One region of the Streptomyces sp. NPDC049887 genome, then DNA from elsewhere that is predicted to be linked to it. Evidence: riboswitches for the same ligand, from Rfam matches in the RefSeq annotation. Region 1 holds a riboswitch; each other region holds the start of a gene.

Evidence for each region. A riboswitch is a leader RNA that binds a small molecule or an ion and turns the genes downstream of it on or off. The one in region 1 is predicted to bind cobalamin.
Region 2: another riboswitch for cobalamin. It lies ahead of metE (5-methyltetrahydropteroyltriglutamate--homocysteine S-methyltransferase); the one in region 1 lies ahead of AB0J10_RS17295 (cobalamin biosynthesis protein).
Region 3: another riboswitch for cobalamin. It lies ahead of AB0J10_RS09865 (prenyltransferase/squalene oxidase repeat-containing protein); the one in region 1 lies ahead of AB0J10_RS17295 (cobalamin biosynthesis protein).

What each region holds. Positions count from the first base shown of each region.
Region 1 covers NZ_JBFAMM010000012.1:145,109-154,640, forward strand. Annotated here, with positions in the region: gene AB0J10_RS17270 (ZIP family metal transporter) at 1-578, shown strand, start outside; gene AB0J10_RS17275 (cobyrinate a,c-diamide synthase) at 599-1,972, opposite strand; gene cobO (cob(I)yrinic acid a,c-diamide adenosyltransferase) at 1,992-2,600, opposite strand; gene AB0J10_RS17285 (putative cobaltochelatase) at 2,600-4,663, opposite strand; gene AB0J10_RS17290 (cobyric acid synthase) at 4,702-6,255, opposite strand; gene AB0J10_RS17295 (cobalamin biosynthesis protein) at 6,252-7,235, opposite strand; cobalamin riboswitch at 7,266-7,426, opposite strand; gene AB0J10_RS17300 (hypothetical protein) at 7,552-7,773, opposite strand; gene AB0J10_RS17305 (inorganic phosphate transporter) at 7,786-9,042, opposite strand; gene AB0J10_RS17310 (class II aldolase/adducin family protein) at 9,441-9,532, shown strand, end outside.
Region 2 covers NZ_JBFAMM010000018.1:136,993-146,524, reverse strand. Annotated here, with positions in the region: gene AB0J10_RS22195 (ABC transporter substrate-binding protein) at 131-952, opposite strand; gene AB0J10_RS22190 (metal ABC transporter permease) at 910-1,776, opposite strand; gene AB0J10_RS22185 (ATP-binding cassette domain-containing protein) at 1,773-2,408, opposite strand; gene AB0J10_RS22180 (arylsulfotransferase family protein) at 2,698-4,116, opposite strand; gene AB0J10_RS22175 (lipase family protein) at 5,061-6,179, shown strand; cobalamin riboswitch at 6,548-6,770, shown strand; gene metE (5-methyltetrahydropteroyltriglutamate--homocysteine S-methyltransferase) at 6,936-9,254, shown strand.
Region 3 covers NZ_JBFAMM010000006.1:132,812-142,343, forward strand. Annotated here, with positions in the region: gene AB0J10_RS09850 (ATP-binding cassette domain-containing protein) at 1-612, opposite strand, end outside; gene AB0J10_RS09855 (energy-coupling factor transporter transmembrane protein EcfT) at 609-1,748, opposite strand; gene AB0J10_RS09860 (SCO2322 family protein) at 2,054-2,722, opposite strand; gene AB0J10_RS09865 (prenyltransferase/squalene oxidase repeat-containing protein) at 2,722-3,981, opposite strand; cobalamin riboswitch at 4,092-4,226, opposite strand; gene AB0J10_RS09870 (MBL fold metallo-hydrolase) at 4,413-5,477, opposite strand; gene AB0J10_RS09875 (aldehyde dehydrogenase) at 5,767-7,230, shown strand; gene AB0J10_RS09880 (ferredoxin) at 7,230-7,463, shown strand; gene AB0J10_RS09885 (tetratricopeptide repeat protein) at 7,502-8,374, shown strand; gene AB0J10_RS09890 (TetR family transcriptional regulator) at 8,548-9,183, opposite strand; gene AB0J10_RS09895 (glycosyltransferase family 4 protein) at 9,458-9,532, shown strand, end outside.

The DNA of each region.
Region 1 (9,532 bases):
AGGACGTCTTCGGCGTACCGCGGGCCATGCTGCTGGTCGTCGGCGGCTTTCTGCTGGCCCACGCGGTGGAGCGGCTGCTCGCCGGCCGGCAGGCCGCGCACGGGGCGTACAACGGCGGCCGGTCCGCCCACCACCACCGCGCACCGCGGGTCGGCATGACCGTCGCCGCGGCCATGGTGCTGCACAGCCTGATGGACGGCATCGCCATCGGGGCGGCCTTCCAGGCGGGCGGTGGGATGGGACTGACCGTGGCGCTCGCGGTCATCACCCACGACTTCGCCGACGGCTTCAACACGTACACCGTCACCAGCCTGTACGGGAACGAGCGCCGCAAGGCCGTCGCCATGCTCTTCGCCGCGGCCCTCGCCCCGGTGGTCGGCGCCGCCTCGACCCTGCTGTTCACCATGCCGCCCGAGGTGCTCGGCGGCTATCTCGGCTTCTTCGGCGGCGCGTTGCTCTATCTCGCCGCCGCGGAGATCCTCCCGGAGGCACACCACGCGCACCCGGCCCGGTCGACCCTGCTGTGCACGGTGTCGGGCGTGGCGTTCATCTGGCTGGTGACGGGCCTGGCGGAGTGACGCGCCGAGGCCCTCGGCGCCTACGCCCCCGCGTCCCACGCCGCGCACCTCTCCGCGAACCGTCCTGCCGCGCCCGGCGCGCCCGCCCAGTGCGTGTGCACATAGCTCGCGTGCACTCCGCCGCGGACGAAGCCCTCCACCCGGGGCTCCGGTTGCCGGAGCCCCCAGGCAGGGTCCGCCCCCGCGCCCGGCTCCGTGACGGTGCGGTGGAACTCGTGGCCGCGCATCCGGGTCCCCGCCGGGGCCAGGACGCTGTCGCTCACCGCCACGGCGTCCCGGTAGCCCAGCGTCAGCCGTTCCGACATCCGCGCGTCGGCGTCCAGCACCCCGCACATGGGCCGGCCGTCCAGCGAGCGCGCGAGGTACAGCAGTCCGGCGCACTCGGCGGCGACGGGCGCCCCCGAGCGGGCCAGCTCCGCGACCGCCTTGCGCAGGCGGGAGTTGGCGGACAGCTCCGGCGCGTACACCTCGGGGAAGCCGCCGCCGACGACCAGGCCGGCCGTCCCGGCGGGCAGCTCCTCGTCGTGCAGCGGGTCGAAGGTGACGACCTCCGCGCCGGCGGCCGTCAGCAGCTCCGTGTGCTCGGCGTACGAGAAGGTGAACGCGGCGCCCCCGGCCACGGCGACGAGGGGCCGCCGGTCCCGCGCCCGGCCGGCTGGCGAACCCAGTGCCGTCCCGGGATCCCAGGGGTCCCCGGTGAGCGGCGGCGCGCTGCGCGCCAGGGCCAGCAGCGCTTCCAGGTCGCAGCCCGCACGTACCTGCTCGGCCTGCGCCGCGACCGCGTCGACCGCCTCGCTCCGCCGCTCGGCGACCGGCACGAGTCCCAGGTGCCGCGACGGCGTCGCCACCGCGGGCGCCCGTCGCAGCACACCGAGCACCGGCACCCCGGACTCCTCCAGGGCCTCCCTCAGCAGGGCCTCGTGGCGGTCGGTGGCGACCTTGTTGAGGATCACCCCGCCGAGCCGCACCTCCGGGTCCCAGGACGCGAATCCGTGCACCAGCGCCGCCACCGACCGCGACTGCGAGGACGCGTCGACGACCAGTACCACCGGCGCCCTGAGCAGCTTGGCGACCTGGGCCGTGGAGGCCAGCTCGCCGGCCCCCGCGGCCCCGTCGTACAGCCCCATCACCCCCTCGACGACGGCCAGGTCGCAGCCGTGCGCGCCGTGCGAGAACAGCGGGGCGACCAGCTCCGTACCGCACATGTACGCGTCGAGGTTGCGGCCCGGGCGCCCGGTGGCGAGCGCGTGGTAGCCGGGATCGATGTAGTCGGGACCCACCTTGTGCGGGGAGACGGCGAGTCCGGCGGCCGTGAAGGCCGCCATCAGACCCGTCGCGACGGTGGTCTTGCCGCTGCCGGAGGCCGGGGCCGCGACGACGAGACGCGCTACCACGTTCTGCCTGCCGCTCGCTCTACCACTCGATGCCCCGCTGGCCCTTCTGGCCCGCGTCCATCGGATGCCTGACCTTGGACATGTCGGTCACGAGGTCGGCGAACTCCTGCAGTTCCCGCGGGGCGTTGCGGCCGGTGATCACGACGTGCTGGGTACCGGGCCGGTCGCGCAGCACCTCGATCACCTCGGCCGTGTCGATCCAGCCCCAGTGCAGCAGATAGGCGAACTCGTCGAGCACGTAGAACTTGTACGTCCCGGCGGCCAGGTCGCGCTTCACCTGTTCCCAGCCCTCGCGCGCCTTGTCCTCGTGGGACTGCTCGCCCTCGGCCGGCGGACGCTGGATCCACGACCAGCCCTCGCCCATCTTGTGCCAGTGGACCGTGCCGCCCTCGCCGCTCGCGCCGAGGACCTTGAGGGCGTTCTCCTCGCCGACCCTCCACTTCGCCGACTTCACGAACTGGAACACCCCGACCGGCCAGCCCTGGTTCCAGGCGCGCAGCGCCATCCCGAAGGCGGCCGTGGACTTCCCCTTGCCGATGCCCGTGTGCACCATCACCAGCGGTCGGTTGCGGCGCTGGCGGGTGGTGAGACCGTCGTCCGGAACCACGTCCGGCTTTCCCTGCGGCACTACGCTGCCCTCCTGTTGCGGACCGTGCTGTCGGTTCCCGTCGTCGCCGCGCGTACGTCCCGGACCAGCCCCGCGATGCTGTCGGCGCGAAGCTCGTCCAGGGTGACGGCGGTGCCGCCGAGGTCACGGGCGAGGTTCCCGGCGAGACCAAGCCGCACCGGGCCCGCCTCGCAGTCCACGACCACCGAGGCCGTGCCCTCGGCGGCGTGCAGCCGGGCGGCGCGTCCGGCGAGCGCCAGGGCGTCGCCGCCACGCGCCCCGGTCGCCCGTCCGTCGGTCACGACGACCAGCAGCGGCCGCCGCGACGGGTCGCGCAGCCGCTCCACCCGCAGGACGTCATGGGCCTTCAGCAGCCCGGCCGCCAGCGGTGTCCGGCCGCCCGTCGGCAGCTCCTCCAGCCGTGCGGCGGCGGCGTCCACGGACGAGGTCGGCGGCAGTGCCACATCGGCGCCGGTGCCGCGGAAGGTGACCAGGCCGACCTTGTCCCGGCGCTGGTAGGCGTCCAGCAGCAGCGACAGCACCGCGCCCTTCACGGAACCCATGCGCCGGCGGGCCGCCATGGAGCCGGAGGCGTCGACGACGAAGAGCACGAGGTTGCCCTCACGGCCCTCGCGGGTGGCCTGGCGCAGATCGTCCCGGCGGACCACGAGCCCCGGTCCGAGACGGCCGCGGGCACGCTGGTGCGGTGCCGCCGCCCGAACGGTCGCCGCCAGGTGCAGCTTGGTCAGCGCACCCCGCGGCCGGCGCGCCCCGGTCGTCCTGCCGTGCTCGGTGCGGGCCCGGGAGCGGCGCCCCGCCGCCCCCTCGCCGAGACCGGGCACGCTGAGCACCTTCGTACGGAACGGCTCCGCGGCCCGCTCGGCGGCCCGGTCGCCCGCGCCGGCTCCCGCGGCCGGCGCCCCGGCGGCTTCGGACGGCTCGGGCTGCCCGGCGGGCGGCTCCGGGGGCTCGGGCTGCTCCGCGGGAGGGCCGGGTTCGGGCCCCTGGCCCTGGGGCGGGACGCCTCCACCGCCGGGGCCGCCGTCCGGGCCGGACGGGTCCGTGTCGGGGTCCGGATCGGGGTCGGTGTCCGGGTCCGGCCGGTCGTCCCCGCCGAACCGCTCCAGCGTCTCGTCGAGCTTGTCCTCGTCGAGGCCGGGCGCGTCGAACGGGTTGCGCCGGCGCCGGTGGGGGAGCGCGAGGAGCGCGGCCTGCCGCACGTCCTCCTCGCGGACGTCCGCACGGCCCGCCCACGCGGCCAGCGCCGTCGCGGTCCGGGCCATCACGATGTCGGCGCGCATGCCGTCCACCTCGAACGCCGCGCAGGTGGCGGCGATCTGCCGCAGCGCCGCGTCCCCGAGCTCCACCCGGGGCAGCAGCGTCCTCGCGGTCACGATGCGCTCGCGCAGCGCCGCCTCCTCGTCCGCCCAGCGGGCCGCGAAGGCGGCGGGGTCGTCGTCGTGGGCGAGCCTGCGCCGGACGACCTCCACCCGCTGGTCCGGCTCCCGGGACGCGGCGACCTCGACCGTCAGTCCGAAGCGGTCGAGCAACTGCGGCCGCAGCTCCCCCTCTTCGGGGTTCATCGTGCCGACGAGCAGGAACCGGGCGGCGTGCCGCACGGACACACCCTCGCGCTCGACGTAGGAGGCGCCCATCGCGGCCGCGTCCAGCAGCAGGTCGACCAGATGGTCGTGGAGCAGATTGACCTCGTCCACGTACAGCACGCCCCGGTGCGCGTCGGCGAGCAGACCGGGTTCGAACGCCTTCACCCCGTCCGCGAGGGCCCGTTCGATGTCGAGGGCGCCGACGAGCCGGTCCTCCGAGGCGCCGACGGGCAGCTCGACCATCCTGGCCGGGCGTGCCGTGCCGGGCGCGGCCTCGTGCGGGCCGTCCGGGCAGCCCGGATCGGGCGCCCCGGGAGCACAGGAGAACCGGCATCCGGCGACCACGTCGACGTCCGGCATCAGCGCGGCGAGGGCGCGCACGGCCGTCGACTTGGCGGTGCCCTTCTCCCCGCGGACGAGCACTCCGCCGACGGCCGGGCTGACCGCGTTCAGCAGCAGGGCGAGCCGCAGGTCGTCCATGCCGACGACCGCCGTGAACGGGTAGTGGGGGGCGTTGCTCACTGTGCGGCTCCAGGGGTTCCGGCGCTGGGCGGACCGGGGAGGTCGGGTGCGCCCGGCGGGATGAACGGCAGGCCCGAGGGCGCGCCGCCCTCGATGAGACGGAGGAGCGCGTCCGTGTCCGCGTGCTCCTCGATCAGATCGCCGAGGCGGTCGAGCTGGGCCTCGCGCAGGGTGGCGAAGGAGGTGTCCGGGGCGGGGACGAAGCGCCGGCCCGCCGCCGCGGCGACGGCCCGCAGGAACGCCCGGCGGAATCCGTCGCTCTCCAGCGATCCGTGCCAGTGGGTGCCCCACACCTCACCGACCCGGCAGCCGTCGAGGAAGGGTTCGCCGCCGAGCACCTCGGCGACGCCGTGGTGGATCTCGTAGCCCTCGACCGGCTGCCGCAGCGCTTCACCGGACGGGCGGGCGAGCGTCTTCTCCGCGGCGAACCGCACCCGGACGGGGAGCAGTCCGAGCCCCGGCACGGCTCCGGCCCGGGACTCGACCTCGTCGTCGATGTGCTCGCCGAGCACCTGGAATCCGCCGCAGATGCCGAGCACGGGCCGGCCCTCCGCCGCGCGCCGGGCGAGCGCGCCGGCGAGACCGCGCTCGCGCAGCCACTCCAGGGCGCGCACGGTGCCGCGCGTACCGGGCACCACCACCAGGTCGGCGTCGGCCAGTTCCTCCGGGCGGTCGACGAAGCGCACGATCACGCCCGGCTCGGCGGCGAGCGCGTCCACGTCGGTGAAGTTGGACATCAGCGGCACGGCGCACACGGCCACGCGCAGCACGTCCTCACCGACCGGCGGTGCCACCACCGACTCGCGCACGGTGCCGCGCAGCGACACCCGCAGCCCGTCCTCCTCGTCGATGCCGAGCCCGTGCGCGTACGGCAGCACCCCGAACGTCCGCCGCCCGGTGAGTGCGTGGAGCATCTCCAGCCCCGGCTCCAGCAGCGTGACGTCGCCGCGGAACTTGTTGACGAGGTATCCCGCGATGAGTTCCTGGTCCTCCGGGGCCAGCAGCGCGGTCGTGCCGAAGAACTGGGCGAAGACCCCGCCCCGGTCGATGTCGCCCACGACGAGCACGGGGAGGCGCGCCGCGCGGGCGATGCCCATGTTGACGATGTCCGTGCGCCGAAGATTGATCTCCGCGGGGCTGCCCGCGCCCTCACAGATCACCGCGTCGTATGTGTTCCGCAACTCGTCCAGGCAGTCCATCACCGGTTCGAACAGCGCCTTCTGGCGCCCTCCGTGGTAGCCGCGCGCGCTCAGCTCGCCCACGGGCCTGCCCATCAGCACGACCTGGCTGGACCGGTCGCCGCCGGGTTTCAGCAGCACCGGGTTCATCAGGGCCGTGGGTTCCACCCGTGCGGCCTGCGCCTGCATGGCCTGAGCCCGGCCGATCTCGGCGCCCTCGCGGGTGACGAAGGAGTTGAGGGACATGTTCTGCCCCTTGAAGGGCGCGACCTTCACGCCCCGGCGCACCAGCCAGCGGCAGATCCCCGCCGTGACGACGCTCTTCCCGGCGTCCGAGGTGGTGCCCGCGACCAGCAACCCGCCCCCGCTCATGTGCGCCTCCGCCCCAGGGCCCCGGCCGCGAGGCGCCCGCCCGCGCACACCGCGAGTGCCAGCACCCCCACGCGCCGCGAGAGCCGTACCGCCCGCTCGATGTCCGCGACCTCGACGGCCCTGCCGCCGGCGCCGTTGAGCACGGGCCGGTGCTCGACCCGGCCGCCGTACGAGAGCGTCCCGCCGAGCCGTACGCCGAGGGCCCCGGCGAACGCGGCCTCCACGGGACCGGCGTTGGGGCTCGGATGCTTCGCGGCGTCGCGGCGCCAGGCGCGTGCCGCGCCGCGCGGGTCGCCGCCCGCGGCGGTCGCCAGGGCCGCGGTGAGCCGGGCCCCGGGCCAGCCCGCGAGATCGTCGAGGCGGGCCGAGGCCCAGCCGTACCGCCGGTGGCGGGGGGACCTGTGACCCACCATCGCGTCCAGGGTGTTGACGGCGCGGAACCCGACGAGTCCGGGCACGCCGCCGACCGCGCCCCAGAACAGCGCGCCCACGACGGCGTCCGAGGTGTTCTCGGCGACGGACTCGACGACGGCGCGGGCGATCCCGGGGCCGTCCAGTGCCTGCGGGTCGCGCCCGCACAGATGCGGCAGCCGTTCCCTGGCGACCTCGATGTCCCCGGCCGCCAGCGCCCCGCCGATCGACCGGGCCTCCCGGCCCAGCGAGGTGCCGCCGACGACGGCCCAGGTGGCGGTCGCGGTCAGGGCGACGGCGGCGCCGCGCGATCGGCGTGCGAAGGCGGCGGCCAGCGCGCCCGCGGCGATCGCGCCGCCGGCGCACACCGCGGTGTGCAGGGCGCCCCAGCCACGGTGGTCGCGCCAGAGTCTCCGTTCGACCGCGGCGGCGGCCCGGCCGAAGGCGGCGACCGGGTGCCCGCGGCGTGGATCGCCGAGGAGCAGGTCGCCGGCCAGTCCGGCCGCGGCGCCGTACGCGAACGTGATGTCCGGGCGCGGCACGCCCGGCCTCCCCGGTTCGGCAGGCATGTTCGTCCTCACTCAGGGTCCGCGCCCTGGCTCGACGTGACCGGCGGGAGAGAGTTCCTGGCTCCGGGGTGCTCCGTGAGGGAGCGCACCCGTGACAGTGGCGGGACCGCGCCGGATTCGCACCGGCTTCCTCTTCTGCCGCCGTAAATGGCTCCGGAAGTCCACCACGGTCCCCGAACGCCCGTCAACTCGCCCTTGACCTGCGACGGGACAGTGTGCCGAGGCCCACACCGGGCGGGTGCGGGCGCGCACACGACAGGGGCCGGACCACCCGGAGGTGGGCCCGGCCCCTGTGCGAGGAGGTGCCGTACGGCGGTCAGACCACGATCAGATAGATCCCGAAGGCCACCGCCGCCGCGCAGAGCGCGAAGCAGGCGTACGCACCCGTGCGGGCGAGGCCGGCGGAGCCTCCCTGCGCGGCCGCGGCCTCCTGCTTGGAGAGACCCGCGATGCCCAGGGTGAACAGGCCCACCAGGGCGACGGTCACGACGAGGCTCACGCCGAAGACGGAGCCCAGAGCTGCCCAGTCGATCTTCATGCTGTTCTTTCCTTACACCGTGGCGGCGGGCGCCGCAGTGGACTCGGATGCCTGGGCCGGGACGGTGGCCTTCAGCGCCTCGGGCTCGGTGACCGGGGTCGTGGCGGCACCGGCCGGGGGCGGGGTGACGGCCGCGATGGCGGCGGTGACGACGCCCGCGGGCTCGACCTCGTCGTCCGTGACGTTGGTGTGGTCGACCGGCTTGCGGCGCGAGATCACCCAGATGGCCCCGGAGCCGGCGACGAGCAGCACGGCCACGGCGGCGATGCCCCAGGTGCCCTGCTTGGTCAGGAACTCCGCGGCCGCGGCGACCAGGGCGGCGGCGGGCAGGGTCAGGCCCCAGGCGACGAACATCCGGGTCGCGGTGGACCAGCGGACCACACCGCCCCTGCGGCCGAGACCGGCGCCCATCACGGCACCCGAGCAGGACTGGGTGGTGGAGAGCGAGAAGCCGAGGTTCGAGGAGGCCAGGATGACCGTCGCGGCGCTGGTCTGGGCGGCGAAGCCCTGCTGCGGCTGGAGGTCGGTCAGCCCCTTGCCCATGGTGCGGATGATGCGCCAGCCGCCGAGGTAGGTACCGAGCGCGATCGCGACACCGGCGGAGACGATGACCCACATCGGGGGGTTCGAGCCGGGCGCGAGGACGCCGCCGGTGACCAGGGCCAGGGTGATGACGCCCATGGTCTTCTGCGCGTCGTTGGTGCCGTGGGCGAGGGACACCAGGCCGGCGGAGGCGATCTGCCCGGCGCGGTAGCCCTTGGAGGTGGCCTTGTTCTCGTTCGTGCCACCGATCCGGTACGTCAGCCTGGTGGCGACCACGGCCGCGAGGCCGGCGACGAGCGGAGCCGCGACGGCGGGGATCAGGACCTTGGTGACGATCGTGCCCCCGTTGACGGCGGAGAAGCCGGCCGACATCACGGCGGCGCCGATGAGGCCGCCGAAGAGGGCGTGGGAGGAGCTGGACGGGAGGCCCAGCAGCCAGGTCAGCAGGTTCCAGAGGATCGCGCCGACGAGCGCGGCGAAGATCACTTCTGGGCGGATGCCCTCTTCGTTGATGATGCCGCCCGAGATCGTCTTGGCGACCTCGACGGACAGGAACGCGCCGACCAGGTTCAGCACGGCGGACATCGCCACTGCTGCCTTCGGTCTCATCGCACCCGTCGAGATGGTCGTCGCCATGGCGTTGGCGGTGTCGTGGAAGCCGTTCGTGAAATCGAACACGAGTGCTGTCACGACGACAATCGCGAGCAGCAGGGTGATGTGCTCCATTTACCGGGTACCCAGGCAATCGTTCAGATGTCAGTGGCTCGGGTGAACGTAGGGTTGCTGAGTGAACGGAAGGTGAACTGGGGCGGGCTTTGGAGTGTCTTCAAGCGGAGTGAGGCTCTTCCGTTCATGCCTGCGGAGACGCTTGCGGCGGTGTCCCGGGAGCGCTCGCGGCCGGGGCGTACCGATCGGAATCGGCCAAATTCCTGGCCTGTAGCTCTCCAGGGTGGTCGCGAAGTGGCCGCTAAGTGATCAAAATCCTTCGCCTGGATGAACGCCGAAAGAGATTCCGGTCACTCCGGACTTTCCGTCGCCACGCCCCGGCCATCGGGGTGCGGCGACGGCGGCCCGGAGCCGGCCCGCCGTCGCCGCCACCGGTCCGGACTGACACGATCGGCCGCATGACGGAACAGGGGCAACCCGACGAACAGCCGGACGAACAGCCGGAGGGCCAGGAGCGGGAGGCGATATCCCGGGCCTGGTCGGACCTCGT
Region 2 (9,532 bases), on a different contig from region 1:
ACGTCCGCTGCGACCCGGTCGCAGCGGACGGAGGAGCCGCGTGCCTCCGGCACCTCGGCGTGTGCCCGCAGGGGCAGTCGGCGGCGGTCACGGCCTCACGGCTGTGACCGCCGGTGCCGCGCGGCACACTTCAGGATGCGCCCATGGCCTTCTTCAGTTCCGTTGCCGCGTTGCGGTAGACCGGCAGCAGGTCGAGGTCGTCACCGGGATAGTTGACGATCTTCACCTGCTTCGCCCCGGAGTCGGGCAGCACCGGTCCGGTTGACATGTGGGCGTTGTCCAGGACCAAGGCGGGCTTCTTCTTCGACAGGTCGGCGAGCTGCGCCGGTGTCACGGGCTCGGGGCCGTAGGTGCCGACCACGTTCGCCCCGGCGAGCTTCGCCGACCAGGCGGTGAACACCTGCGTGACGACATTCGGGCTCCGGCCCGCGGGCCAGGCCGTCTTCACATCGGCGGCCAGCTTGGCGTACTCGCCGGCGAAGGTGGTCTTCCACTCGGCTGCGGCATCCTCCGTACCGAACAGCTTGCCCAGCCGCGCCACCTCGGCGCCGACCTTGTCGACGTCGTTGTCGAGATCGACTTCCACGAGCTCCGCCTTCGAGCCCGCTGCTTCCTTGATCTTTGCCGCGTACGGCTCGAAGGGCGCGTACAGCACGAAGTCGGCACCGGCGACGGCGGCGAGGTCGGAGGGTTTGGGGTCGTAGTCGGGGGCGTGGAGCACGGACTGGGGCACGATGACCTTCACGTCCTCGGCTCCTGCGGCCTTGGCGAAAGCGCCTTCCCACGTGGTGGTGACCACCACGACGGGCTTGTTCTTCGCACCGTCCTCTGCATCGTCGGCGCCGGACCTGGCGGACGTGTCGCCGTCGCCTTCCCCTGCGCAGCCGGCGGTCAGGAGCAGTGCGGCGCTCAGTGCGACGAGGGAAGCGATACGGACGCGGGTGCGCGCCATGAGGTGTTTCTCCGTTCGGGTACGAGGTGAACAGCGAGGACGACCGCCCCCGCGGTGAGGACGAGGACCGGGCCGGGTGGCCAGTCCAGCCAGAGGGCCAGCAGGAAGCCCGCCACGTTGACCACCACGCCGATGCCGACGGCCCAAAGAGTGATCGACTTGAGCGAGTTCCCCAGCCGGCGCGCGGCGAGGGCGGGGAGAAGGGTGAGGGCGTCGACCAGGAGCGCGCCGGTCAGCTTGATGGCGCCGGCGACCGCGACGGCGACCAGGACCAGAAGCGCAGCGGTGAGTCCACGCACCGGAACGCCGGAGCACTGGGCGAGTTCACGGTCGTGGAGCAACAGCGCCACGTCCCGGCGGCGCCACCAGAACAGGCCCGGCACGACTACGGCGAGCACGCCGAGGACGACGAGATCCGCGGCGCCTACCGAGAGGACGGAGCCCCACAGCAGGGCGAAGGCCCCGGAGGCGTTGACGCCGGACACTGCGAGGACGAGGAGCGCGGCCGCGATGGCCAGGCTCATCAGCAGGCCCATCGCGCCGGACAACCCGTCCGGAGTGCGTGCCAGTGGGGCGATCCCCGCACCCGAGAGGGCGCACGCCACGAGCGCGCAGAGCATCGGGTCGAGGCCGGTGAGGAGTCCGACGGCTATGCCGAGCAGGGCGACGTGCATCATCGCGAAACGCACGGGCATGATGTTGAGCCCGACGATGATCACGCCGACGATCGGCAAGCCGACGGCCGCAAGCACCAGGGCGTAGCCCGCGCGCTGCACGGGAACGAGTTGCAGGAGTGCTCCGAGGTCGGCGGTCGCCAGGGTCACCGGACCTCCCGGAGTCGCCCGGCGGCCATCTCGAGCCTGCGGTCGCACCGTTCGGTGAGGGCACGGTCGTGGGTCACCACGACGAGCGTGACCGGCAGCGAGGTCAGCACGTCGGCCGCCTCCTCCTGCCCCGCGAAGTCGAGCGCTGCTGTGGGCTCGTCGGCCAGGAGCACCTCGGCGCCGGCTGCCACGGCACCGATCGCCCGCGCCAGATACATGCGCTGCAGTTGTCCGCCGGAGAGGGTGTGCAGCGGGCGCCGCGCCAGCGGGCCGACGCCGAGCCGGTCGGCAGCCTCTCGCGCCTCGACGGGAGCACCGCTGCTGGTGAGCAGTTCCTCCCCACGAAGCGGAAACCGCCCGGCGGCCGGTTTCTGCGGGATCCAGGCGCACGACCGGCGCCGCCATGCCCACTCCGCGGCCGACCGTGCCCCTCGTCCTCCGACGAGGATGGTGCCTGTGACCTGTCTGTGCAGGCCGAGCACGGCTCGGAGCAGCGTCGTCTTCCCCGAACCGTTGGTCCCGGTGAGGGCCACAGTCTCGCCCGCGGCGATCTCGAGATCGATGTCGGCGACCGCTTCGACACGGCCGTGACGGCAGGCGACCCCCCGCATATGTATGTCCAGCCCACCCATCCACGTGTCCTTCCGGCCCTCCGCCACTGCCCGGACGAGCCCGACGAGCCCGCCCACGGGTGAGTAGTCGGCCGAAGTGGCGTGCCAGTTCCCGGCAGTCGGCGAATTTCGCCGAGTCGCCTCCGCCCCTCTGGTCCATGGGCACGTGGTGTCCCCGGTGTCACACTCCCCCGCGGTGGTCATGACGACCTCGGCCGTCCACCTGTGCAGCACCGCCGTTGCTTGGGGAGGGCCGGGGCCGCTGAGCACCGCTTCGGCAGCTGCCTGCTACGGTGCCCCGGGTGAGCTGTCAGCTGGTCCGTCTCACGACCTTGGATACCTTGAGGACCCTGCCTCTTGCATCGAGTGCCTTCACCTGAAAGTACGGTCCGGGGTCGCTCGTCGTGATGGCCGTCTCGAATCCGGACCGTGGGGCGTGTCGGACGACGACCGACAGGTCGTCGGGGTCAGGTCCGGCGAGCACCTGCCATGCTCTGGTCTGCGTCGAGCCGTTCCAGGAAGCGTAGACGACGCTGTCCCCGCCGCTGGCCCTTGCCGCCGCATTCGGCGGGTAGTACGGCGTGCCGATCCATTCGTTCCGAAACGCTCGGTACGAGATGTTTGAGCCCGGCAGCTTCGCGTCGTAGAGCAGGTTCTGCAGGCCGTTGCCTTCGCTGTTCCCCGCCTCCGCGTATTCCGAATAGTACGGGCTCTGGCCCCACCCGATGAATTTGTTGCCGTTGGAAAGGGCCTGGGTGTTTCCCTGGGTCGGCGAGTACAACGGCGGCTCGTGGTAATAGGTCTTCACTGCGGTCGCCCTGCGATTGTCGAAATCGAGGCTGAGGATCAGGCCATGTGACTGCTGTTCGGGTGCGCCGTCGGGCAGGTCGCAGCAGCCGTCGTCGAACATGCTGATCCGGTTTCCCGGCCGGAATCGGGCATCGTGCTGCCAGTAGAAGTCCGCGTTCGGGCCGAAGGTGAAGTCGCTCTTCTTCCCTCCGATCTGATATCGGATCCGCCCGGATCTCTTGGAGATGTCGTAGATGGCCCACATGTTCCGGGCCGAGATCAGCAGCCGGCCGCCAGGCCCCTCGTCGATGGAGTTGAGGTGGAAGGCGTCCCACACCCCGTCGGACGACGAGGCGCTGGAGGCCGATACCTCGGAGTCGGCAGGGTCCAGGTGGTCCAGCGCGCTCCAGGAGTAGAGGAGCTTCCCCGTGGCGAGGTCGACCTCCTGGACCTCGCTGTCCAGGATGGCTCCGTTCTTCGGTCCCCCATAAGGCGTGAGATCCATGGGCACCGGTTTGGATGCGAGGAACAGCGCGGTGCCCCTGCGGGTCAGGGTGAACTCATGCTCGTCCGGGTAGTAGCCGTGATGTGCGAAGACCGTCTTGAGCAGGCGGTAGCGGGTGTCGTAGATGTAGTAGCACCCGCCCGGTTCCGGCGCCCCGGCCGGCAGGTTCGTGTACCACGGTGGGAGGGCGAGGGACCCCTGCCACCAAGTCAGCACGGGCTGTCCCCTGTCCCTGTCCTTGCCCCTGTGCGCTTCGTAATACGTCTGGACCTTGAAGTCGGCGTTCTGAAGGTTGGTGGAGGGCAGAGGGCGGAACCAGACCGGATCGCCGGAGCTGTCGTTGATCAGTGCTCCGGTCTGGCCGACCATCTGGTCCGCGCTGAACGGGGCGACGAAGATGGGTCCGCGAGCCGTCCCCGGTTTGTTCGCGGTCACCTTCACTCGCATGGGATGAAGGCCCGGATGGGAGACAAAACTCCACACATCGCTCCCCGACAGGATCGGGGGCGGAGTACTTTCCGATGGAGGGAAGGGCTCCGTCGCGCACAGACGGTCGTCCCCTTGCGGGCTCGCTGCGGCCGAGGGCACACAGCTTGCGATGACACACCCCGCGAGCATGCAGGCCCAGACAGCGCGCCGGGTCCTTCTTCGTGCCCGGCGAGACCTCAGCTCTCGCGTCGCCATTGCCGACCTCCTCGGCTGCCCGGGCACCCTTCTCCGATGACGGTGCCGTGGGTCTTCCAACTCTCTGTCGGTTCACCCTCCGACCCGGAATGACCAAGATCAGAGTTGTTCCCCGGGTGACGCTAAGCGGCAAGGGGTCTTTGCGCCTGCCCAACGTCACTCAGGTAGGCCATTCGGCAGGCGCGGTCTCACCCGCGAGCCTGCGACAGCGCCGTCGGAGAACCCGACAGGCCTTCCCGGCTCCGGGGAACACCGGAGCCGGGAACAGCAACCCCAATGGCGCACCGAACCGGCCCTCGGCAGGCGCAGGTCCCCCTGGCCTCCTACGGTCAACGATGACTGCACAGCCACCGTCCCTAAGCCCCGGACTCACGCTTCGGCGCACTGATGGAGGCTCAGGATGAGAAGAAGACGAAAGCGGGGTCGCGGGTATGGCCGACGCAGCGATACAGACTCCTCCGCCAGGGCCGTCCCCCCGCGCTGGGCTCCCGAAGGAGCCGGGCCGGTGCAGACTCCGCCGGAGGGCCTTGCTTCGCAGGGAGAGAGCATGTGCGGTCGTGCTGCTGGCCGGGCTCCTCATCGGTGGGTACATCGCTCCATCGGGAGGCCCGGGCGGTCCCACCGATGCCGCACGCAACGGGGACGTAGTAGGTGTTCCAACCCACCTGCGCAATGTGCCCCAGGGGATTTCTGCTGTGGCCGACGGAAAACTGCTCGTGTACCGCATGCCGGGTATGCGGGGGAACCAAGTCAATGCGACGGCCATGCTGTTCCTTCCCAAGAAGGCACCTCCGGCAGGAGGTCGGCCGCTCGTCGTGTGGGGCCACGGAACCGTCGGATGGGCACCGCAGTGCGCGCCCAGCGTCCAACTCCAGGAACACAAAACCTGGGTCGACGGCCCGAACGACGCCTTGCTGGCAGCCGTCCTGAAGATGGGCATCGCCGTCGTCGCGCCGGACTACGAGGGGCTGGGGCCCGCGTCCGCGGGCGTCACCGCGGGCCACGGCTACTACGACCTGTCCAGTGAGGGCAACTCCATGATCTTCGCCGCGGTCGCCGCGCAGCGATACCTGGGCGACAGGCTGTCAGGGCAGTGGGTCCCAGCGGGATGGTCGGAAGGCGGCTTCGCAGCACTTGCCGCCGCCTACTACTCAGACTCTGCCACCAAGGCAGACCCGGACCTGGAATACCGCGGTGCCATCACCCTTGCCCCGGTCCCAGACGTGCCCGCCATGAACAGAATCCTGTGGCAGGTCATCGACAACGCGTCCCAATCCGGGCTCCCCCCGACGGACCACCAGATCGACCAGTTGGTCTTCGCCAACGCAGAAACCATCTACTTCACGAAGACCGAACGATACGCGGGCTACCACGTCGACCCCAGCCAGGTCTACGGCCCGAGAATGCTCAGGTTTTACCACCAGGACTGGCAGCGATGCCTGGACGACCTGAACGCACTTGTCAAGCAGGACATCCGGAACTATCTGGCTGCCTCCCCGTCACACCGTCCGGACTCGTATCCGGGGGTTCGCGGAGACACACCCAACTCGCTTCCGGAGAACAGACGGTTCTTCGAACAGAACCAGGGCAAGCTCGAAGCCTCGACCCTGCCGGGCTCGGTCCTGTGGCTGTACGGGACGGACGACATCACCAGCCCGAACTCCGTCACCTACAACGTCGTCAACAAGATGGTGGCCAACGGCAACGACATCAACCTCTCTGTCCTGGAAGGGGCAGGCCACTACGACGTCCCCGTCGTCGGCCTACCGCTGATCCAGGCTCGCCTCAAACAACTCTTCGCAATGGAGTCATAACGACCTGCCCCCGGTCCACCGGGTTTGCCGGCCCGCTCCCAGTCTCCGGCCGTGTACGGGTGCACGGGACCGGCCAGCACCATCATCAGCCCCATCTCGTCTCACACGAGAGCCCGTCACAGATCCGGTTCCACGTCTCCCGGTCGACCATGCCGGCCTCCACCCGGACAACCGCGGGTACGGCCCACCGGCCAGGTGGTCCTCCACCATCTCGGCGAACTCAACCTGCGGATCGGGAACGTGACCGACCCGCCGACGGTGCAAAGCACCCTCGGGCGTCCAACTCCACGTTTTCGGTCTCCTCGGTATCGAAGTCGCACGAACCGCTGGTCGCAGACCCGAATCGGTGATCTGCGAAGCACGGGTCTAGGCTGACCTGTGCAACTGGTTCGCCCCGTCCTCCAGGCGGGGCGTCGCAAGAGGGAACCCGGTGGGAATCCGGGACTGCCCCGCAGCGGTGAGCGGGAACGACCGCCGTCAAACGCACTGGGACCTCCGTACGGGCCTGGGAAGCGACGGCCATTAGGTGTCCTCCGGTCAGGGGGGACGTGCCCGCGAGTCCGAAGACCTGCCCGTTGCCCGCGCGCGGACGACTCCGTGCGCGGACATCCCGGTGACCTCGAGGGCGGGTCGGCGTACACACCAGGCGAACGGCCGTGCCTTGTCTCGCACGCTCGCACCGTCCGGTTCGTCACCCCTTCGCGCTCTCGTCCGGCCTCCGGGATCTCAGGGATTCATCTCGCGAAGGAGATCTCCGTGACATCGAAGTCCGCAGCCGAGGCAGCACGGGCCACCGTGTACGGCTACCCCCGCCAGGGCCCGAACCGGGAACTGAAGAAGGCCGTCGAGGGCTACTGGAAGGGCCGGGTCACCGCCGACGCCGTCCGTGCCACCGCCGCCGAACTGCGCCGCTCGAACTGGCAGCAGCTCGCCGAGGCCGGCATCCACGAGGTGCCCACCGGTGACTCCTCGTTCTACGACCACGTCCTCGACACCACCGTGATGGTCGGCGCGATCCCCGAGCGCCACCGCGCCGCCGTCGAGGCCGACGCCCTGAGCGGCTACTTCGCCATGGCGCGCGGCACGCAGGACGTGGCGCCGCTGGAGATGACGAAGTGGTTCGACACCAACTACCACTACCTGGTCCCGGAGCTGGGTCCGGACACCGTGTTCACAGCCGACTCGACCAAGCAGGTCGCCGAGCTGAGGGAAGCCCTGGCCCTCGGACTGACCGCGCGCCCCGTCCTGGTCGGCCCGGTCACGTACCTCCTGCTCGCCAAGCCCGCCCCCGGCGTATCCGCGGACTTCGAGCCGCTCACCCTCCTGGACCGGCTGCTGCCCGTGTACGCCGAGATCCTCGCCGACCTGCGCTCGGCCGGCGCGGAATGGGTGCAGCTCGACGAGCCCGCACTCGTCCAGGACCGCACCCCGGCCGAGCTGAACGCCGCCGAGCGCGCCTACCGCGAGCTCGGCGCCCTCACCGACCGGTCCAGGCTGCTCGTCGCCTCGTACTTCGACCGGCTCGGCGACGCCCTGCCGGTGCTGGCCAAGGCCCCGGTCGACGGACTCGCCCTGGACTTCACCGAGTCCGCCGCCGCCAACCTGGACGCCCTCGCCGCCGTCGGCGGACTTCCCGGAAAGCGCCTGGTCGCGGGGGTGGTCAACGGCCGCAACATCTGGGTCGACGACCTGGAGAAGTCGCTGTCCACCCTCGCCACCCTGCTCGGACTGGCCGACCGGGTCGACGTGGCCGCCTCGTGCTCGTTGCTCCATGTGCCGCTGGACACGGCCCCGGAGCGGGACATCGAGCCGCGGATCCTGCGCTGGCTCGCCTTCGCGAAGCAGAAGACGGCCGAGATCGTCACCCTCGCCAAGGGTCTCGCCCAGGGCACCGACACGATCACCGCGGAACTCGCCGCCAACCGTGCCGCTCTGGCCTCCCGAGCGGGCTCCCCCATCACACACGACCCGGACGTACGGTCCCGTGTCGCGGCGGTCGCCGAGGCCGACGGCCGCCGCTCCCAGCCCTACACCGAACGGGCCGCCGCCCAGCGCGCCCATCTCGGGCTGCCCCTGCTGCCGACCACCACGATCGGTTCCTTCCCGCAGACCGGCGAGCTGCGTGCGGCCCGCGCCGACCTGCGCGCCGGCCGGATCGACGCCGCCGGCTACGAGGAGCGCATCAGGGCCGAGATCCAGGAGGTCATCTCCTTCCAGGAGAAGACCGGCATCGACGTACTGGTGCACGGCGAGCCCGAACGCAACGACATGGTCCAGTACTTCGCCGAGCAACTCACCGGCTACCTCGCCACCCAGCACGGCTGGGTGCAGTCCTATGGCACCCGCTACGTCCGCCCGCCGATCCTGGCCGGCGACATCTCCCGCCCCGAGCCGATGACGGTGCCCTGGACGCGGTACGCCCAGTCCCTCACGTCCCGCCCGGTCAAGGGCATGCTCACCGGTCCGGTGACCCTGCTCGCCTGGTCGTTCGTCCGCGACGACCAGCCCCTCGGCGAGACCGCCCGCCAGGTGGCCCTCGCCCTGCGCGACGAGGTGAACGATCTGGAGGCTGCCGGGACGTCCGTCATCCAGGTGGACGAGCCCGCGCTGCGAGAGACGCTGCCGCTGCGCACCGCCGACCACCCGGCCTACCTGGCCTGGGCGACGGAGGCGTTCCGGCTGAGCACGAGCGGGGTCCGGCCGGACACCCAGATCCACACCCACATGTGCTACGCCGAGTTCGGCGACATCGTCCAGGCCATCGACGACCTCGACGCCGACGTCATCAGCCTGGAGGCCGCCCGCTCGCACATGCAGGTCGCCCGCGAACTGGCCGCTCACGGCTACCCGCGCGAGGCAGGCCCGGGCGTGTACGACATCCACTCACCGCGCGTTCCCAGCGCCGAGGAGGCGGCCGAGCTGCTCCGCACGGGTCTGAGGGCCATCCCGGCGGAGCGGCTCTGGGTCAATCCCGACTGCGGCCTGAAGACCCGCGCCTGGCCCGAGACCCGGGCCTCACTGGAGAACCTGGTCGCCGCCGCACGTGCCGTTCGCGGCGAGCTGTCCCGGTCCTGACCCGCACATCCGAGGGCCGGGGCGCCTACAAGCGCCCCGGCCCCGACGAGATCCGCCGCCGCGAGCAGGAGCGGCAAGTCGGACGGCTCGCAGACTTCTCGATCACCCGCGCCCGATGGTCCGGCTGATTTCGGTCAGGATAAGCTCACCCGGCCCGAGCCGTGCTCGCATACGACCCCCGCGAGCTGCACGGGCTCGATCACGTCACGCGCCCCGACTGCTGTCGTGGGACAACCGTGGCCGAGATTGAACGGTGACGGATCCGCACACGTAGTAGT
Region 3 (9,532 bases), on a different contig from region 1:
CAGCCGGTGCTCGGCCATCAGGACCGTCGTCCCCAGGTCGTGGACGAGCCGCTGGAGCACCGCCAGCACCTCCTCCGCCGCCGCGGGGTCGAGAGCGGACGTCGGTTCGTCGAGGACCAGCACCTTCGGGTGCGGGGTCAGCACGGAGCCGATCGCGACCCGCTGCCGCTGCCCGCCCGAGAGCGTCGCGAGGGGACGGTCGCGGAGTTCCGCCAGCCCCAGCAGGTCCAGCGTCTCCTCGACCCGTCGGCGCATCACCGCGGGAGCCAGCCCCAGCGACTCCATTCCGTACGCCAGCTCGTCCTCGACCGTGTCGGTGACGAAGTGCGCGAGTGGATCCTGGCCCACCGTGCCGACGACGTCGGCGAGTTCGCGCGGTTTGTGGGTGCGGGTGTCGCGCCCGTCGACCGTGACCCGGCCCCGCAACGTGCCGCCCGAGAAGTGCGGCACCAGCCCGGAGACTGCCCCCAGCAGTGTCGACTTGCCGACTCCCGAGGGCCCTACCAGCAGGACCAGTTCGCCCTCCGGCACGGTGAGGTCCACCCCGGAGACCGCCGGCGCCGCCGCCGCGGCGTCGCCGTACGTCACCGAGACGTTCTCGAAGCGGATCATGACGTGGACTCCTTCGGCGGCACGGGCGCCACGAACGCGGGCAGCAGGCCCACCAGCGCCGCCGCGGCGGGCCACAGCGGCAGGGCGGGAACGGTCAGGGGTACGACACCGGGATGCAGCGCACCGGGCTGGTACGCGCCAGCGCGGATCATCAGTACCGCCACGACGACACCGGACCCGGCCACCAGCCAGGCCCTCGGACCCCAGCGGTCCGGGCGGTACCGGGTGCGCACCTGGCGCCGTCCACCGAGCCAGAGCCCGCCCAGTGCCGCCGCGAAGCCGCCGAGGAGCACGGGGAGGCCGTACCCCGCGCCCTCCGCGGCGAGCAGCCCGTACGAACCGGCGCACACGCCGAGCAGTCCGCCGAGCGTGAGAGCGGTGGTGGTGCGCCGCACGGCCGGGGGCACCTGCGCGGTACGGCCGTAGCCGCGCGCGTCCATGGACGCGGCGACAGCGACCGAACGTTCCAGCGCGCCTTCCAGGACCGGCAGCCCGATCTGCAGGACGGCCTTCACCCCGCCCGTCGGACGGCCCCGCAGCCGTCGTGCGGTACGGAGCCGGAGCACGTCGGCGACCATGTTCGGCGCGAACGTCATGGCGACGACGACCGCGACCCCCGCCTCGTACAGCGCGCCCGGGAGCGACTTCAGCAGCCGGGCCGGGTTCGCGAGCGCGTTCGCCGCGCCGAGACAGATCAGCAGGGTCGCCAGCTTCGCCCCGTCGTACAGCGCGAACACCATCTGCTCCGCCGTCACCCGGCCGCCGATCCTGACGCCCTGCGCCCAGTCCGGCAGGGGCACCTCGGGCAGCGTCACCAGGACGAGGGTGCCCGGGATGGGCGAACCGAGGACGACGGAGAACACCAGCCGGATCGCGATCACCGCCAGGCCGAGCTTGACGAAGGCGCCGTACGAACGGGCCCAGGGAGCGTCGGTGCGCCGGGCCGCCACGACGTACCCGGCGACGCCCACCAGGAGGCCGAGGAGGAGGGGATTGGTCGTCCTCGAAGCGGCGGTGGCGAGGCCCAGCGCCCAGACCCACCAGGCTCCGGCGTGCAGCGCGTTGCTCCGGCCGGCGGCGGGCGCGCGCAGGGCACCGCCCAGCGGCCGGCGCGCCCGCGGGGCACCGCCGGACAGTCGACCGCCGCGGGGCGCGGCACCGCGCTCGCCGCTCCCGACGCCCGCGCCAGGGTCGTTTGCGGGGCCGCCGACGGGGCCGCCGACCGGGCCGTCCAGGGTGCCGGCGTCCGGGTCGTTTCCGGAACCTCGACCGGAGTCTCTCTCCGCGCCCGGGCCCTCGCCGGCACCGTGGTGGGAGCCCGTGTCCGCGCCCGGGTCGTCTCCGGGGCGGGCGTGCGGGACGCCGCCCAGCAGCCGGACGTTGCGACGCCGTCCGTGCGGCTGCACGGGATCGTCCGGCGGCGGGGGCGCGGGTGGCGGGGTCATCCGCGGCGGCGGGACTGCCAGAACGCCGCCCCGCCCAGCGCGAGCAAGGCCGCGATGCCCGCGAAGAGCCCCAGCGAAGGGCCTCCGTCGGCCGCCCCGGAGGGCTTCCCGGCCGGCGGGGCGGGCGCGCCCGACTCCTCGGACGCCGGGCCCCCGGCCGGGACCTGCTCGCCGCAGCCCGTCCTCGGGTAACCGGAGATCGCGCACAGCAGCGCGTCCGAGTTGTAGCGGAGGGGCTTGGCCACCGCCGCCAGGGCCTCCGCGCTGGTGGCGTCGGAGGGGACCGCGGCGCAGCCGGACGCCGGTGCGGACGGGGGCTTCTCACCGGACGGCGCGTCCGCCTCGGTGCCGAAGTCGATCACGATCCCGACCCGCTTGGTGCCGGGCTTCGCCGGCGTGTCCGCGCACAACTGCGAGAAGGAGGGGGCGGTACGCGGCTTCGCCGAGTCCTGCGAGTCCGCGCTGACGGAGAAGCGGTATCCGTCGACCGAACCGTCGGCCGGCCGCGCCGTGGCCGGTCCCTGGGTGGCGTAGGCCCAAGCGGCGCCGTCGGACTGCCAGAACGACCAGTACCGGTAGCCGGCCGCCTGCGCCTGCCCCGCCACGCCCGGTACCGCGAGCACGGCGCCGAGCGCGAGGAGGAGCGAGATCACTCGCCGGTGCATCACGGCTGCCTGCTCTTGCGGCGGCCGCTGATCAGGATGCCTATGCCCGCACCCGCCGCGAGGCCGGCACCGACGATCCACCAGATTCCGGCGCTGTCTCCGCCCTTGTGCTCCTCGCCCGCGTCGCTCTTCGCCCGCGGAGCGGGCGGCGCGGTGGTGGAGACCGGCTCGGGACCGGTCGCGTTCAGCTGTCGTACGAGGTCGGCGCCGCCGAAGTCCCGCGGGTCGTCGCCGTGGGCGTGCGCGGCGAGGATGAGCTGCGCGTACGCCGCCGGGCCGCCGTCCTTCGCCCACGCGGCGGAGTTCTTCTCCAGCCATCGGACCGCCGTGTCCGCCTTGTCGCCGTGCCCGGCGGCGGAGAGCGCGAGGACCGCGTCCGCCGTGTTGCCGAAGTCCGGGAGCGGGGACGGGTCGGCGGCGCCCGGCATCGGCGGCGAGTCCAGATGGCCGGTCTTCGCCAGCGCCGTGGCCAGGTACGCGGCGCCGTTGCGGGCCGACTGCTCCGGGGTGGCCTTCGCCGGGGAGGCGCAGGCGGCGGGGGCGCCGTCCGGCTCCGGGCCGGAGACGACCAGGCCGCGGCCCAGCCCGGCGAGCACGGCGGCCGCGGTGGCGTCGCCGTTGGCGAGGAGCTTTCCGGTCTTGTCCGGCTGGTAGGCGAAGGCACCGCCCCCGGCCTTGTCCGAGCACGGCACGGCGAACGTGACCAGCGCGTCGAACGGGTTCTTGCCGCTCTTCGACTTCACCTCGCCCGGCCGCGCCTTGGCCGCGGCGAAGGCGCCGATCACGACGGACGTGGAGTTCGCGTCGGACGGCATGCCCGGGTTGTAGCTCCAGCCGCCGTCCTCGTTCTGCACGGACCTCAGCCACTCGAGGCCCTTGTTCACGGCGTCCCCGTGGCCGCCGAGGGCACGCAGGGCCTGTACCGCCGCGGCGGTGGCGTTGGTGTCCATCACCGTCTTCGCGTCGCACGGCCCGGAGACGTCCGCGCGGTAGGAGGCGAAGCCGCCGTTCTCGCACTGCTGCCCGGTGAGCCACCCGACGGCCTGCTCGGCGGGCACGGTCTTGACGACATCCTGGGCGAGCAGGGCCAGCGACTGCCGCCACACACCGTCGTAGGTGGGGTCCTTCGTGCCGTAGAGCCCGGTCGGGAGCGCGGCCGACGGGGAGGGGGTGGGGGCGGCCGTCGCTGCCGGGGCAGCGGCCACGCAGAACACGGCGGAAGCGGCGGCGAGCGCTGCTGCGCTGCGGCGAACGGACATGGCGGGCTGGGCCTCTCCTGCGGGGAGCCGGGCACAGGCACGCTGAGGTACCAGGCTCCGGCCCCGTATTCCTCGACGGTGCCTGCCAGCGGGCCGGTCCCGATGGCGCGAGCCGGTCACGGCCGGTACGGGGCATTCCGACTCGCCGCCTGCGACGGCGGCTCACGGCTGCGGGTCAGTGCCGGATTCGCACCGGCTTCCCCCCGTACGGGTGTGATGACGACTCGCACACTCTACCGGTCCGTAATCCCCGCCCCTCGGGACGGGCGGCCCAGTACGGCGGAGGCCCTCGGCGGCCTGTCCCCCGGGCCTCGCACGGATCACGGCGGGGCCGGCGGCTCGTGCGGGGGTGCGGCCTCGAGTGGATCTCGCGGGGCCGGAGCGGACGGCGTGAGGGGTCCGGCCAGCGCGGATCACGGCGCGAGCCGTGTTCATCGCAGTCCGCGCGCCCCGGCTCGGCCCACCGCGGTGTACGTCACCGGGTCGCTGCCCGGCACGGCTTCCACCCGGCCCAGTTTCACCAGGCGGCGCAGATGGGCCTCGGCCTCCGAGACGGCGATGGTGCGGGAGCCGTAGGGGATCTCGTCCCACGGCCGGTTCCACTCCATGCACTCGGCCAACTGCCACGGGGTGAGAGGTTCGGCGAGAAGGGACAGCAGCCCGGTCAGCCGCTCCTCGTGGTGGGCGAGGAGCTCCCGGACCCGGGCCGGGGCGTCGGTGAAGGCGTGCTGGTGCGCCGGGAGAACCTCGGCGGCGCCGAGGCGGCCGACGCGTTCCAGGGAGTCCAGGTAGTCGCCGAGGGGGTCGGTGACCGCGCCGTCGTCGGGGTCCTCGTACAGGCCGATGTGGGGGCTGATGCCGGGGAGCAGATGGTCGCCCGAGAAGAGGCGGCCGCGGCCGGGGAGGTTCGCCGGGTGCTCCTCCTCCAGGTGCAGGCACACATGACCGGGCGTGTGGCCGGGAGTCCAGATCGCCCGCAGCCGCCGCCCGGCGAGGTCCACCAGTTCGCCGGGCGCGATCTCGCGGTCGGGCAGGGCCGCCCGCAGCCCGGGAAGGGCCCGCGTCCGGCCGCTCTCGCGGGCCGCGAGCAGCGGGGCGAGGTGCTCCTCCGGCGCCCCGACGGCGGCGAGCTTCCCGACCAGGTAGTCGAGCCAGGCCCCGGGCCGGGCCTCCCGGGTGCGGCGGACGACGGCGATGTCGGCCGCGTGCATCGCGACCCAGGCGCCGGACGCCTCGCGGACCCTGCCGGACAGCCCGTGGTGGTCGGGGTGGTGGTGGGTGACGAGTACGCCGTGGACGTCGGCCACCGCGAGGCCCAGTTCGGCCAGGCCGTCCGAGAGCGCCGTCCAGGAGGCGGGGTCGTCCCATCCGGTGTCGACGAGGACGGGTCCGCGGCCGGTGTCCAGGACGTGGACCAGCGTGTGTCCCAGGGGGTTGTCCGGGATGGGGACCTCGAGGGACCACACACCGCCGCCGTGCTCCGTCACCCGCGTCATCGGCTCCCCATCCTCCCGGCCCGGGCCCAAGAACGAGAACCCGTTCCAATCGTCGCCCAAGTCGACTTCATTGCAAAGGGCTCGGAGGTGTGCCGGGCCGGGGCGGAAGCGACGGTCCGCGGGTGCGTCCCGGAGGCGTTCCGCGGCCGCGCGTCTGCCTCCCGGGTGCGGGTCCCGGCCGTGGACTCCTCCGGCGGGAACTGGTATCTGTTCAGGCGGTCGGCGTATCTGAAATGCCGTCAGAAATGCTGGAGCGCTCGGAGAGCCGGGGTCGCGGGAGGCAGTCGTCATGTCCGAACTGGTGGAGCACGGGAAACTCTTCGTCGGCGGGGAACTGGTCGACCCCCTCGGCACGGACACCATCGAGGTGGTCTCACCGCACACCGAGCAGGTCATCGGACGCGTCCCGCACGCCTCGCGGGCCGACGTCGACCGGGCGGTCGCGGCCGCGCGTGCCGCCTTCGACCACGGGCCCTGGCCGAGGACGCCGCTCGAGGAGCGCATCGAGGTCGTCGGCAGGATCAAGGACGCGATCGCCGTACGGCACGAGGAGATCGCCCGCTCGATCAGCTCCCAGAACGGATCGCCGTACTCCTGGAGCGTCCTGGCCCAGGCGCTCGGCGCCATGATGGTCTGGGACGCGGCCATCACCGTCGCCCGCGACTTCACCTACGAGGAACCGCGCGGCGGAGTCCTCGGCCCCCTCCTCGTGCTGCGTGAACCGGTCGGCGTGGTCGCGGCCGTGATCCCCTGGAACGTCCCGCAGTTCGTCGCCGCGGCCAAGCTCGCGCCCGCCCTGCTCGCCGGCTGCGGCGTGGTCCTGAAGCCGTCGCCCGAGTCCCCGCTGGACGCCTACATCCTGGCCGACATCGTCCGTGAGGCCGGCCTGCCCGAGGGAGTGCTGTCGATCCTCCCCGCCGACCGCGAGGTCAGCGAGTACCTCGTCGGGCATCCCGGCGTCGACAAGGTCTCCTTCACCGGCTCGGTCCCGGCCGGCCGGCGCGTGATGGAGGTCGCCGCCCGCAACCTCACCCGCGTCACCCTCGAACTCGGCGGCAAGTCCGCCGCGGTCGTCCTGCCGGACGCGGACCTGGAGACGGCCGTCCAGGGCATCGTCCCGGCGGCCTGGATGAACAACGGCCAGGCGTGCGTGGCCCAGACCCGCATCCTGGTTCCGCGCGCCCGCCACGACGAGTTCGCCGACGCCTTCGCCGCGGCGGCCGGGGCGCTGGTGACCGGCGACCCGCTGGATCCGGCGACCCAGGTCGGTCCGCTCGTCGCCCGCCGCCAGCAGCAGAGGTCGCTCGACTACATCGCGCTCGGCCAGCAGGAGGGCGCCAAGGTCCTCGCCGGCGGCGGCCGCCCGGCCGGTCTCGACCGCGGCTGGTACGTCGAGCCGACCCTCTTCGGCGGCGTCGACAACGCCATGCGGATCGCCCGCGAGGAGATCTTCGGACCCGTCGTCTGCCTGCTGCCGTACGGCGACGAGGGCGAGGCCGCCGCGATCGCGAACGACTCCGAGTACGGGCTCAGCGGCAGTGTCTGGACGGCCGACGTCGAGCACGGCATCGACTTCGCCAGGCGGGTCAGGGCCGGGACGTACAACGTCAACACGTTCAGCCTCGACATGCTTGGCCCGTTCGGCGGATACAAGAACTCCGGGCTGGGGCGGGAGTTCGGTCCCGAGGGATACGGCGAGTACTTTGAGCACAAAATGGTTCATTTGCCGTCGGGATACGGGAGCGAGAGCTGATGGGTGACCGCTGGCAGGTCGAGGTCGACCGTGGTGTGTGCATCGGTTCGGGGATGTGTGTCAACAGCGCGCCGGACGGCTTCAAGCTGGACGCGGCCCGCCAGTCGCACCCCACCGAACCGGAGACCGACGCGAACGAGGACATCCTCACCGCGGCGGAGGGCTGCCCGGTCGAGGCCATCTCGATCCGGCTGCCGGGGAGCGGAGAGGCCGTGTTCCCGCCCGAGGAGTAGCCTCCTGCGGTCCGGTACCGGGGAGCAGGGTGGGGAAAATGGAGAAAGCAGAGGCCAGGCGGCTGATCGAACGGGCCCGGCAGGCCTTCGACGCCGGGGAGTGGCGGCAGTGCGCGGAGACCTACGAGCAGGTGCTCGCCCACTTCCCGGACGAGAGGGCCGGCGGCGTGTGGTGGTACGACGCGGCCCTCGCGTACAAGTTCCTGCGCGACTGGCCCAGGGCCTACGCCCTCGGACGCGAGGCCGCGGCCCGCGCGCCGCGCGGAGAAGGCGATCCGGCGTTCTGGAACCTGGGCATCGCGGCGACGGTCCTGCGCGAGTGGGAGGTGGCCCGCGACGCCTGGGCGGGCTTCGGCGTCCCGGTGCCGGAGGGGGAGGGGCCGATCGACGTCGACGGCGCCTTCGGCATGGCCTGCGTGCGGCTGGAGACGGACGGCGGGCAGGAGGTCGTGTGGGCCCGGCGGCTCTGTCCCACCCGTGCGCGGGTGTTGAGCGTGCCGTTCACCGGCGGCCGGCGTTTCGGCGAGGTCGTCGTGCACGACGGGGAGCCGAAGGGGGAGCGTGTGGTCGACGGTCAGCGGATCGCCGTCTTCGACGAACTGGTCCTCTTCGAGCCCTCGCCCCTGCCCACGCTGGTGGTGACCGTGAACGCCGCCGAGGCGTCGGACGTGCACGCCCTGGTCGGGCTGTTCGTGGAGCAGGGCTTCGGCGCGGAGCCGAAGAGCAGTTTCGTCCTGCACTGCCGTTGCTGCAGCGAGGGGACCGTGGAGCACGAGGGCGACGGTGTCCACGCCGGGGCGCAGGAGGTCGCGCTCGCGGCGCCGGTGGAGGAGGCCGGGCGCATCCTGGACGCGTGGTCGGGGCAGGTCGCGACCGGGCGGAGCTGGAGCGGACTCCGGACGGTCCGCTGAGGCGGGTCCCGGCCGGTGGGCCGCTCCCCGCTTCCGCCGGTGCGGCGGCCCTCGCCCGGGCCGGTCGGCCGACCGCTGCCGCAGCGGTTCCGCCGGGGGTTCCGGCCGGTCCCGGCGTTGGAGTGCTCGACGGTCCGCCGGGGCGGGTCCCGGCCGGTGGGCCGCTCCCCGCCTCAGTCGGTCCGCCGGCCCGGCTGCGTCCCCGGGGCCGTGAGGTCGATCAGGCGGCAGACCGTCTCGATGTCGATCTTCACCTGGGCGATCGAGGCGCGGCCGGACAGCCAGGTGATCAGGGCCGAGTGCCAGGTGTGCTCGATGACCCGGACGGCGGAGAGCTGTTCGGGCGTCGGGTCCTCCAGGCCCATCGCGTCCAGGATGATCGCCGTGGTCTGGCGCGAGACCGTGTCCACCTCGGGGCTGACGCTGCGATCGGCGAAGGTCAGCGCACGCACCATCGCGTCCGCCAGGTGCGGTTCGCGCTGCAGTGCGCGGAACGCCCGCATCAGGGTCTCGGCCACCCGCTGCGCCGCGCTGTCCGCGACCGGCGGGCGCTTGCGCAGGGTGGTGTGCAGATGCTGGAGCTGGTCCTGCATCGTGGCCACGAGCAGGTGCACCTTGGAAGGGAAGTAGCGGTACAGCGTGCCGAGGGCGACGCCGGCGGCCTCGGCGACCTCACGCATCTGCACGGCGTCGAAGCCGCCCCGGCTGGCCAGCTGCGCGCTGGCGTGCAGGATGCGGCGGCGCCTGGCCTCCTGGCGCTCCGTCAGGGGCGGGGCCGCCGGAACGGCCGGCCTGGCTTCCGCGCTCATCTCTTCCGTCCCCGTCCCCGTCCCCGATCCAGGGGCCCCTTCCGGCCCGCTGTCCGGATCCGTGCTGCGTTCCCGTTCCGGGCGCTGCCGGAGGGCCAGCATGGCAGGGCTCCGCGCCGTGGCGCGAATCACCTGATCCAGGCCTTACAGCAGCGCTACCTGCCGGTAGATTCGATGCTCCTTGAGCGATCAAGAACGATCAAGTGTGGAACTTGTTCTAGATTAGCGCGAGCGGTTACGCTCCGGCGAAAGTGGAGTGAGAAGGGGGCCGTAGGTGACCGCTGAGGCCATAGCGGCCGGGCCCCGTCGGGGTGCGTCCGGTGCCGATGACCGACCGCTGCGCATCGCG